3 regions of the Gottfriedia acidiceleris genome follow, and region 1 is predicted to be linked to each of the others. Evidence: riboswitches for the same ligand, from Rfam matches in the RefSeq annotation. Region 1 holds a riboswitch; each other region holds the start of a gene.
What was found. Region 1 has a riboswitch for lysine ahead of MY490_RS04935 (aspartate kinase). Riboswitches for the same ligand answer to the same signal wherever they lie in the genome.

Region 1 (3,292 bases):
GAGGTGAGAGGAAATGGACAATCACTTAAAAGAAAAATTAGCGCTACTACCAGATCAGCCTGGTTGCTATTTGATGAAAGATATTCAAGGCACGATCATTTACGTGGGAAAAGCTAAAGTTTTAAAAAATAGAGTTAGATCTTATTTTACGGGATCCCATGATGGTAAGACATATCGATTAGTTCAAGAGATAACTGATTTTGAATATATTGTTACTTCTTCAAATATGGAAGCTTTAATTCTTGAGATGAATTTAATTAAGAAATATGATCCGAAATATAACATCATGTTGAAGGATGATAAATCATACCCCTTTATTAAAATAACTGCTGAAAAACATCCTCGCTTATTAATTACGCGAAATGTAAAAAAAGATAAAGGAAAATATTTTGGACCATTCCCTAATGCTACAGCCGCGAATGAAACAAAAAAATTATTAGATCGTCTATATCCACTACGAAAATGTTCTTCATTACCAGATAAAGTTTGTTTATATTATCATATTGGTCAGTGTCTTGCGCCTTGTGTAAAAGAAGTAACTGATCAACAAAATCAAGAAATAGTTAATGAAATTGCCCGTTTTCTAAACGGTGGGGAAGACCAAATACGAAAAGAATTAGAGGCAAAAATGCTTGCTGCATCTGAACAATTAGATTTCGAGCGAGCGAAAGAGTATCGAGACCAAATTGTATCGATTAAAGCGACTATGGAAAAGCAGAAAATGATGAGTAGTGATTTAGTTGATCGAGATGTATTTGGATATGCGGTTGATAAGGGATGGATGTGTGTTCAAGTTTTCTTTGTTCGAAGAGGAAAATTAATTGAAAGAGATGTTTCATATTTTCCAATTTACGATGAACCAGAAGAAGAATTCCTATCATTTATTGGGCAATTTTATGAAAAACCACACAATATAAAACCAAAAGAAATTTTTGTACCAGATAAAGTTGATACTGAAATTTTAAAAAATTTACTAAAAATTCCTGTATTCCAACCAAAAAGAGGCCAAAAAAAGGAACTTGTAGTATTAGCAAATAAAAATGCTAAAATTGGACTCGGTGAGAAATTTAAATTAATTGAGCGAGATGAAGAAAGAACAGTTAAAGCAATAGAAAAACTAGGGGATAGTTTAAATATTGAAACTCCTTATCGAATTGAAGCATTCGATAATTCAAATATTCAAGGAACAAATCCTGTTTCAGCTATGGTTGTCTTTATAGACGGAAAACCTTCAAAAAAAGATTACCGCAAATATAAAATCAAAACTGTAGTAGGACCTGATGATTACGATTCAATGCGTGAGGTAGTACGTAGAAGATATTCGAGAGCACTAAAAGAGAATTTACCTTTACCAAATTTAATAATTGTGGATGGTGGGAAAGGCCATCTAGCTGTAGTTGAAGATGTACTCCAAAATGAGTTAGGCCTATTCATTCCAACAGCTGGACTTGTTAAAGATGAAAAGCACCGTACTTCAGAGTTATTAATAGGACAACCACCTCAAATTGTCCAACTTGGAAGACAAAGCCAAGAATTCTTTTTATTACAAAGAATTCAAGACGAGGTACACAGATTTGCGATTGAATTCTATCGTCAGCTTCATAGTAAATCAATGGTTCAATCTGCTTTAGATGGCATAGCGGGTGTTGGTGGAACAAGAAAGAAAGCTCTTCTTAAACATTTTGGATCAGTCAAAAAAATAAAAGAGGCATCAATCGATGAGTTAATAGCAGCTAAAATGCCAAAAAATGTTGCAGAAGAAATTTATCAGCATTTCCATAAAGAATAACATAGTTACCAAAATTTATATCTTGACACTATTTTCAAAATAATTTATATTTTAGTTAAAATTAAATGATTTTCTCTCGTAATAGAGGTGCAAAACTTAAAAGTATACTGTCATAGACGTGTGGCGTTGTGATGGACAGTTGAAAGGAAGTTTTGCCGAAATGAAATGAATCCACTATTCATTTTGTTGGGACTGCATTTAAGAAATGTAGTACTGTCGCATAATAGTTATGCGGGGAGCTATTGAAGAGATGTTGATGATTGGTCTATTTTATTTTATTTGTAAATTAGGCGCGTGAACATTGCTTCACGCGCTTTTTTGTATTCTTTTTTAAGTAAAAAGTGAGGATGAGAAAAATGGGAATTATTGTTCAGAAATTCGGTGGTACTTCAGTAGGCTCAATTGAACGAATTCAGCATGTTGCTGAAACAGTAACCAAGTCATATAAAGAAGGAAACCAAGTAGTTACAGTTGTCTCTGCGATGGGACATCATACAGACGAACTAGTTAGTTTAGCAGCTCAAATTAGTCCGCAAAACAGTAAACGTGAATTAGATATGTTACTTACTACAGGGGAACAAGTATCAATTTCGTTACTAGCCATGGCAATCCAAGCAAAAGGTTTTAAAGCTATTTCACTAACTGGTTGGCAAGCTGGAATTCAAACTGAATCTGTCCATGGAAATGCGCGTATAGAAACCATTCAAACTGATCGAATTCAACAATTACTTAATGAAGGATATATCGTAATTGTTGCTGGTTTCCAAGGGTTAAGTGAAAACAATGAAATTACGACTTTAGGCCGTGGTGGTTCAGATACAACAGCCGTTGCATTGGCAGCAGCTTTAAAGGCAGAACGTTGTGATATTTATACGGACGTATTAGGTGTTTATACTACGGATCCAAGAGTTGAACCAAATGCATCTAAATTAAGCCATGTCTCTTATGATGAAATGCTAGAGCTAGCAGCTTTAGGCGCAGCGGTTTTACATCCAAGAGCAGTAGAATTCGCAAAAAATTATAATTTAATTATTCAAGTTCGTTCAAGTCAACATGATGAAATCGGTACATTTATTGGGGAGGAAACACAAATGGAACAACAATCAGTCGTAAGAGGAATCGCATTCGAATCTAATGTAACAAGGATGACGTTAAATGGTTTAAATAACCATGTAGATTTATTACCTAAAATCTTTACTTTATTAGCAAGTGAGGGGATTGATGTTGATATTATTATCCAAAGCGTAACTTCAGATAACTTAGTAAATCTTTCATTCTCGATCAAATCTGAAAATATGTTGGAAGCAATAACGGTTCTAGAATCAAAGAAAGAATTTTTAGGTTACCGCTCATTTGATTTTGAAAGTGAACTTGCTAAAGTTTCAATTGTAGGCAGTGGAATGGTTTCAAACCCAGGTGTTGCTGCAAAAATGTTTAAATTTTTAGCTGAAAGTGAAATCCCTGTAAAAATGGTAAGTACTTCTGAAATTAAAGTATCAACTG
Region 2 (3,292 bases), 690 kb from region 1:
AGGGCACCTCATACATCATTTAATCTGACGTATGAGACAGCCCCATTATTTGATATTAGCCTTCTCCATGTAATCGATATGCCATGTGGTTTGTTGGGCCAACGTATTGATTAAGTGGGAACGAGTGACGAATTGCTTCAGTAATGAATTTCTTTGCAGTGTAGATTGCTTCTCTTGGTTCTACTCCTTTAGCAAGCTCTGCACAAATCGCTGCAGAATAAGTACAACCCGCACCGTGAGTATATGTAGTTTCAATTCTGTCAGATTCTAGATGCTCGATTTTTTCACCATCAAATAACACATCTATTGCATTTTCATGCTGAATTTTGCTTCCACCTTTAACTAAAACAAACTTAGCACCTAATTCATGGATTTTGCGTGCTGCTTCTTCCATTTGTTCAACAGTGCAGATTGGAGCCATTTTAGCTAACTGAGCAGCCTCAAATAAATTTGGTGTTACAACTGTTGAAAGTGGTACTAAAATTTCTCTTAATGCATCATTTGTCTCTGGGTGAAGAGCCTCGTCATTTCCTTTACAAATCATAACTGGATCTACAACAACTCGATCAATATTATGTTTTTTTATAGTTTTTGCAGCTAATTCAATTATTTCAGTTGAACCAAGCATACCTGTTTTCATTGCTTGAATTCCAACGCCAACAACGATCGTTTCTAATTGTGCCGCAATTGTATCTATATCAATTGGAAACACTTGATGATGCCAATGATTATGAGGATCCATCGCTACTAAAGTTGTAATTGCACTCATGCCATAAACATTACGTTCCTGAAACGTTTTAATATCAGCTTGTAATCCAGCTCCACCACTACTATCAGATCCCGCAAGTGTCAATGCTTTATAAATTGTCATGTGAAAAATTCCTCCTTTGAATTACATAGAATTATTATACAAAAACATAAGTGCTAGGTACAAGACATGAGCATTATGAAGAGTAAATCAAGAAATAGATCTATTAGGTTGAGTCTATTTTTGTCGAAAATTTTATTGACAAACTAGATTAATAGATTGTATATTGAGTTTATAAAAATTAATTTAATATAATCTTTATCTCGTATGGATAGAGGCGCAGTTTTGATTAGTCGTTACTTTGAGGTTTATGGTACCTGTGAAAAGTAATAAAAGGTGAAACTGCCGAAATAATAAATTTACCATTTAAATTTATTATTGGGCCTATTGCTGAATAAGCATAGGACTGTCACAAGATTACTTGTGGAGGGCTATTGAAGAGATGTTGATGCTGTTTGACACATATATTTGAGTCTTAAACACGTGAACATTGCTTCACGTGTTTTTTTGTATTTTTACCAGATTTTCCATGCTTTACATATTGACGAAAATACTGAGTAAAATACACATCATACAACACTTTTATACCGTCCCATATTCTCGCGTAAAGATAAGATTGCAAGAATCAAGAGGAGGAAATAAGATGGGACTAACAAACCCTAAAAATGATAAAGTAGTATCGAATACTCACGATGGTTCTTTAAAAAGGGGCCTTAAAGCAAGACATTTAACGATGATTTCAATTGGTGGTTCAATTGGGACAGGTTTATTTTTAGCTAGTGGAACTTCAATTAGTGAAGCTGGTCCTGGTGGAGCTGTTTTAGCTTACGGACTAATTGGTATTATGGTTTATTTCTTAATGACTAGTTTAGGTGAAATGGCGACTTATTTGCCAGTTTCTGGTTCATTTAGTACTTATGGATCTCGCTACGTTGATCCCGCATTTGGTTTTGCTATGGGTTGGAATTATTGGTATAACTGGGCAATCACTTTAGCTTTTGAATTATTAGCTTCAGCAATGTTGATGAAATATTGGTTCCCACATACTCCAGCTGTTTTATGGAGCGGAATCTTTTTAGTGATTATTTTAGGTTTAAATTTACTGTCAGTTAAAGGCTATGGTGAATCAGAGTTTTGGTTTTCATTAATTAAAGTTGTAACTGTAGTTGTCTTCTTAGTTGTTGGTATTGCAATGATTTTTGGTATTTTAAGTGGACATCATGCAGGTTTCAAAAACTTTACGATTGGAGATGCTCCGTTCCATAATGGATTTTTAGGTGTATTATCAATCTTTATTGTTGCAGGTTTCTCATTCCAAGGTACAGAGTTAATTGGTGTTGCAGCAGGTGAGACAGAACATCCAGAAAAAAATGTTCCAAAAGCTATCCGTCAAATTTTCTGGCGTATCCTTTTATTTTATGTTTTAGCTATTATCGTAATTGGTTTATTAATTCCTTATACAGATCCTGGTCTAATGAAAAACGACGTGGCTGTTAGTCCATTTACTTTAGTATTTGAAAAATTAGGTGTTGCATTTGCAGCTTCTGTAATGAATGCAGTTATTTTAACATCAGTTTTATCGGCAGGTAATAGTGGAACATACGCATCCACTCGTATGTTATATACTTTAGCAATTGAAGGAAAAGCTCCTAAATTTTTAACAAAAGTAAATAAAAATGGTGTTCCTACAAATGCTTTATATCTAACACTTGCAGTTGGTTCACTTGCTTGTTTATCTTCATTTTTCGGTGAAGGTCAAGTGTATACTTGGTTATTAAATTTATCAGGTTTATCAGGTTTCCTTGCTTGGTTAGGTATTGCGATTTCTCATTACCGTTTCCGTAAGGCTTATGTTGCTCAAGGTAAAGATTTGAATGACCTACCTTATCGTGCAAAATGGTTCCCATTAGGTCCAATCTTAGCATTTTTAGCTTGTTTATTTATTGTATTAGCTCAAAACTGGCAAGCTTTCACTGGTAATGCAATTGATTGGCAAGGTGTACTTGTTTCATACATTGGAATTCCTGTGTTTTTAATTGTTTGGTTAGGTTATAAAGTTAAACACAAAACGAAAGTTGTATCTTATAAAGAGATGGATTTATCTAGAAAATGATTATAATATATGGCCCTTTCATCTTTGATGAAAGGGTTTTTTAGTCATTTTAACGATTTTTATGTAAATTTGGAATTTTTGTTCACAAAAACTAATACCTTTAGTATTATAAAACTAAAGGTATTAGTTTTTATTATTAGGAGGGTATAAAATGAAGATTACGAAAAATAATGATCTTTATGAGTTGAGCTTTTTACCCAATTTCTTTCCTGTAAATTGTTTTTTAGTTGAAGAAGAAAACGAACTTACGTTAATTGATACAGCACTATCCTTTAGTGCGACTAAAATAATTGAAGCGGCTAATCAAATCGGCAAAAAAATTACAAATATCGTTTTAACGCATGCGCACGGCGACCATGTTGGATCGCTTG
Region 3 (3,292 bases), 820 kb from region 1:
CGAACTACTTCTCTTGAAACACCATCTTTAACAAATACTACGGCTGGGCGACGGATACGGTTATAATTATTAGCCATTGAATAGCCATATGCACCAGTGCAAGATACAGCTAATAAATCATTGTTTTGTACAACAGGTAAATTACAATCCCAAATTAACATATCGCCACTTTCACAACATTTACCAGCAATTGAAACAACTTCTTTATTCTCATCATTTGCTCGATTTGCAAGCATCGCTTCATATTTTGATCCGTATAGTGCAGGACGAATATTATCAGTCATTCCCCCGTCAACAGATACATATTTACGAATTGAAGGAAGCGTTTTTGTTGAACCAATTGTATAAAGTGTTGTTCCAGCTTCACCAACAATACTGCGTCCTGGCTCTAACCATAATTCAGGTAATTTGTAGTCTAACTCTTCACATTGTTGTTTAATTATATTCGTAATTTTTTCTATATGTTTAGCAACAGCTAAAGGCTCATCTTCTGAAGTATAGCGAATACCAAAGCCTCCACCTACATTTAATATTTCAGCTGTAAAACCTAAATCGTTTTTAAGACCATTTAAAAAGCTCATTAATACATTGATTGCATGAACAAATCCATCTGGTTCGAAAATTTGAGATCCTATATGTGAATGCACTCCTAATAATTTTAGGTTAGTTGATTTTAAAGAAACTTCAACTGCTTCATTAGCTTGACCAGACATAATATCGAATCCAAATTTGGAATCTTCTTGACCGGTCATTACATATTCATGTGTATGTGCTTCAACACCTGGCGTAACACGTAACAAGATTGATACTTCTTCATTACGTTGTTCAGCTAAGGCCTGTAATATTTCTAGCTCAAAGAAATTATCGACTACAAAACAACCGATTTTTGCATTTAAAGCTTCTTCAATTTCTTCAATTGTTTTATTGTTTCCGTGAAAGTGAATTTTATCAGCTGGATAACCAGCTTGCAAAGCTGTATATAACTCTCCACCAGAAACAACATCTAGACATAGACCTTCTCTTTCTATTAAGCGGGCTTGTTCAACACATAGAAACGCTTTACTCGCGTAAGCAACTTGATACTTCATTCCCGTTTCTCTTAAAGCTTCATGGAATTCCCTACATTTTGATTCAATTAATGCTTCGTCATAAATGTATAGAGGGGTACCGTAATTTTTTACTAAATCTACAGTATCACAACCTCCGATTTCTAAATGTCCTTCATTATTAATTCGACTATTACCATGTAAATACATTCGTATTCTCCCTTCAAATCAAATGTAAGATCATTCTTAGAAGCTTCCTTCAATGTATTAGTGTATTAAAAAAGACACATGAAGGATATGTTCATGTGCCTATCGCTTTTAAAAAAAGGACTTAGCCAATCACATCTCTTCAATAGCTCTTCACAAACACATGTGACAGTACTACATTTATTAAATGTAGTCCCAGAAATAAAATGTGTGGCAATTTATTTCTTCGGCATAGGATCCTTTCTCATTTCGTCATAAAACCCACAGTTTTCTGAAATGATACTCATATACAATGCAACCTCTACGAATAGACTGTTATTTTTTATATTAGTCTATGTATAACACAGTCTAAAAATAGATGTCAAACCATTTTTAAATTATGTGTCGATTTATATTTAATCGCACACACAGCTTTTGCTTTCCAAAAATAGTATTTATATTATAGAATATGTTTTATGCGAGAGAAAAGGTGATTCAAAAATGAAAAATCATTTCAATAAATATAAATTAAATCTAAAAAAAACAAACCACTAACAAATTGTTAGTGGTTTTTCTTTTTTGTTGCCTTATTACAAAACTCTTAACTTAAGTAGAAAAAATTGGACAGGGGTGAATAGATTGCGTTCAAGCAAAATAGCAGTACTTTCAATATGTAGTAACACATTCATCGTTTTATTAAAATTAATTGTCGGGATTTTTACTGGTTCCGTAGCAATTATCTCTGAAGCAATTCATTCTTTATTGGATTTAGTTGCTTCAGTCATTGCATTTTTCTCTGTAAGGATTTCAAACAGACCGCCCGATAAGGAACATCCTTATGGTCATGGTAAGTTTGAAAATATTTCAGGTACGGTCGAAACAATCTTAATATTTGTAGCTGGTATTTGGATTATCATTGAATCTGTTGAAAAGCTACTTCATCCTACCCCAATTAAAATGCCTTTTATCGGTGTAGTTGTCATGTTAATTGGAGCGTTAATCAATTGGAGAGTAGGAAAAATCGTTCAAAAAGTAGGAAATGATACTCATTCTGTTGCAATGCAATCAAACGCTTTGCATTTATTAACAGACGTTTATTCATCGCTCGGAGTTGCAATAAGTTTAATTTTAGTCAGTCTTACTGGTTGGGATTTTCTCGATGCATTAATCGGAATTGGAATCGCAATTTATATAATGAAAGAATCAATCGAACTTGGACGTAAGTCGTTTACCCCCCTACTTGATACTGGGTTATCTAAAGATGAATTAAAACAAATCGAAAATGTATTATATTCTTTTAAATCCCAATTTATCGAATATCATGACTTACGCACGAGACGTTCGGGTGCTGAGGAGCATATAGATTTCCATTTAGTATTACCATCACACATGAGCATTGAAGAAGCTCATTTACTATGTGACAAAATTGAAGAAGAAATAAAAAAGGTTTTAGTTGATCCTAAAATATTAATTCATGTCGAACCAGAAAATGAGAGAATACAAAAAATTGATTTCATAAATACATCAACTAGAGAAGAACAGGAATTCCAAGGAGTAGGAAATTCATTAAAGGGATAAATAGACATTAGAAAACCCCACAAGAATTTTATAACTTGTGGGGTTGCTTCTATATAAGGACTTTTACTAAATAATAATTTCATCGGAAGGTTGCTCTGAGTCGTCTCCTTTTAATTTTTGAGCTCTCATCGTAACCATTGCATAGCCAATCGCCATAATGATGCCAAAAATATATCCACCAACTGTAAAGATAATTGTACGTGAGTAATATGCTTTTAATCCAAACGTATCAACCATCCACCATTGTGCAACAGCAAAAACGATATCTTTAATAATCCATGCGACAAACAAGTACTGAAACACTTTAAATAGTGAAGAATGTTTATATAATTTTTTACTTTCTTCACGACCTTGCCCCTGTATTGCAGCAATATCAATCATAAAATAATATGGTAATGGCTTTTTTAAAGCCAATAAAACTAAAAATACGACTACAACCCCAAAGTGATAATACACATTGTACAAAATTAAGTTTTTCGCAG

Region 2: linked by a shared signal. The riboswitch ahead of MY490_RS08330 (amino acid permease) and the one ahead of MY490_RS04935 (aspartate kinase) in region 1 are both predicted to bind lysine.
Region 3: linked by a shared signal. The riboswitch ahead of lysA (diaminopimelate decarboxylase) and the one ahead of MY490_RS04935 (aspartate kinase) in region 1 are both predicted to bind lysine.

What each region holds. Positions count from the first base shown of each region.
Region 1 covers NZ_CP096034.1:1,043,527-1,046,818, forward strand. The annotation lists gene uvrC (excinuclease ABC subunit UvrC) at 14-1,789, shown strand; lysine riboswitch at 1,864-2,039, shown strand; gene MY490_RS04935 (aspartate kinase) at 2,146-3,292, shown strand, end outside.
Region 2 covers NZ_CP096034.1:1,736,626-1,739,917, forward strand. The annotation lists gene pdxK (pyridoxine/pyridoxal/pyridoxamine kinase) at 56-871, opposite strand; lysine riboswitch at 1,073-1,250, shown strand; gene MY490_RS08330 (amino acid permease) at 1,452-2,921, shown strand; gene MY490_RS08335 (MBL fold metallo-hydrolase) at 3,073-3,292, shown strand, end outside.
Region 3 covers NZ_CP096034.1:223,878-227,169, reverse strand. The annotation lists gene lysA (diaminopimelate decarboxylase) at 1-1,256, opposite strand, end outside; lysine riboswitch at 1,392-1,565, opposite strand; gene MY490_RS01205 (cation diffusion facilitator family transporter) at 1,872-2,810, shown strand; gene MY490_RS01200 (VC0807 family protein) at 2,877-3,292, opposite strand, start outside.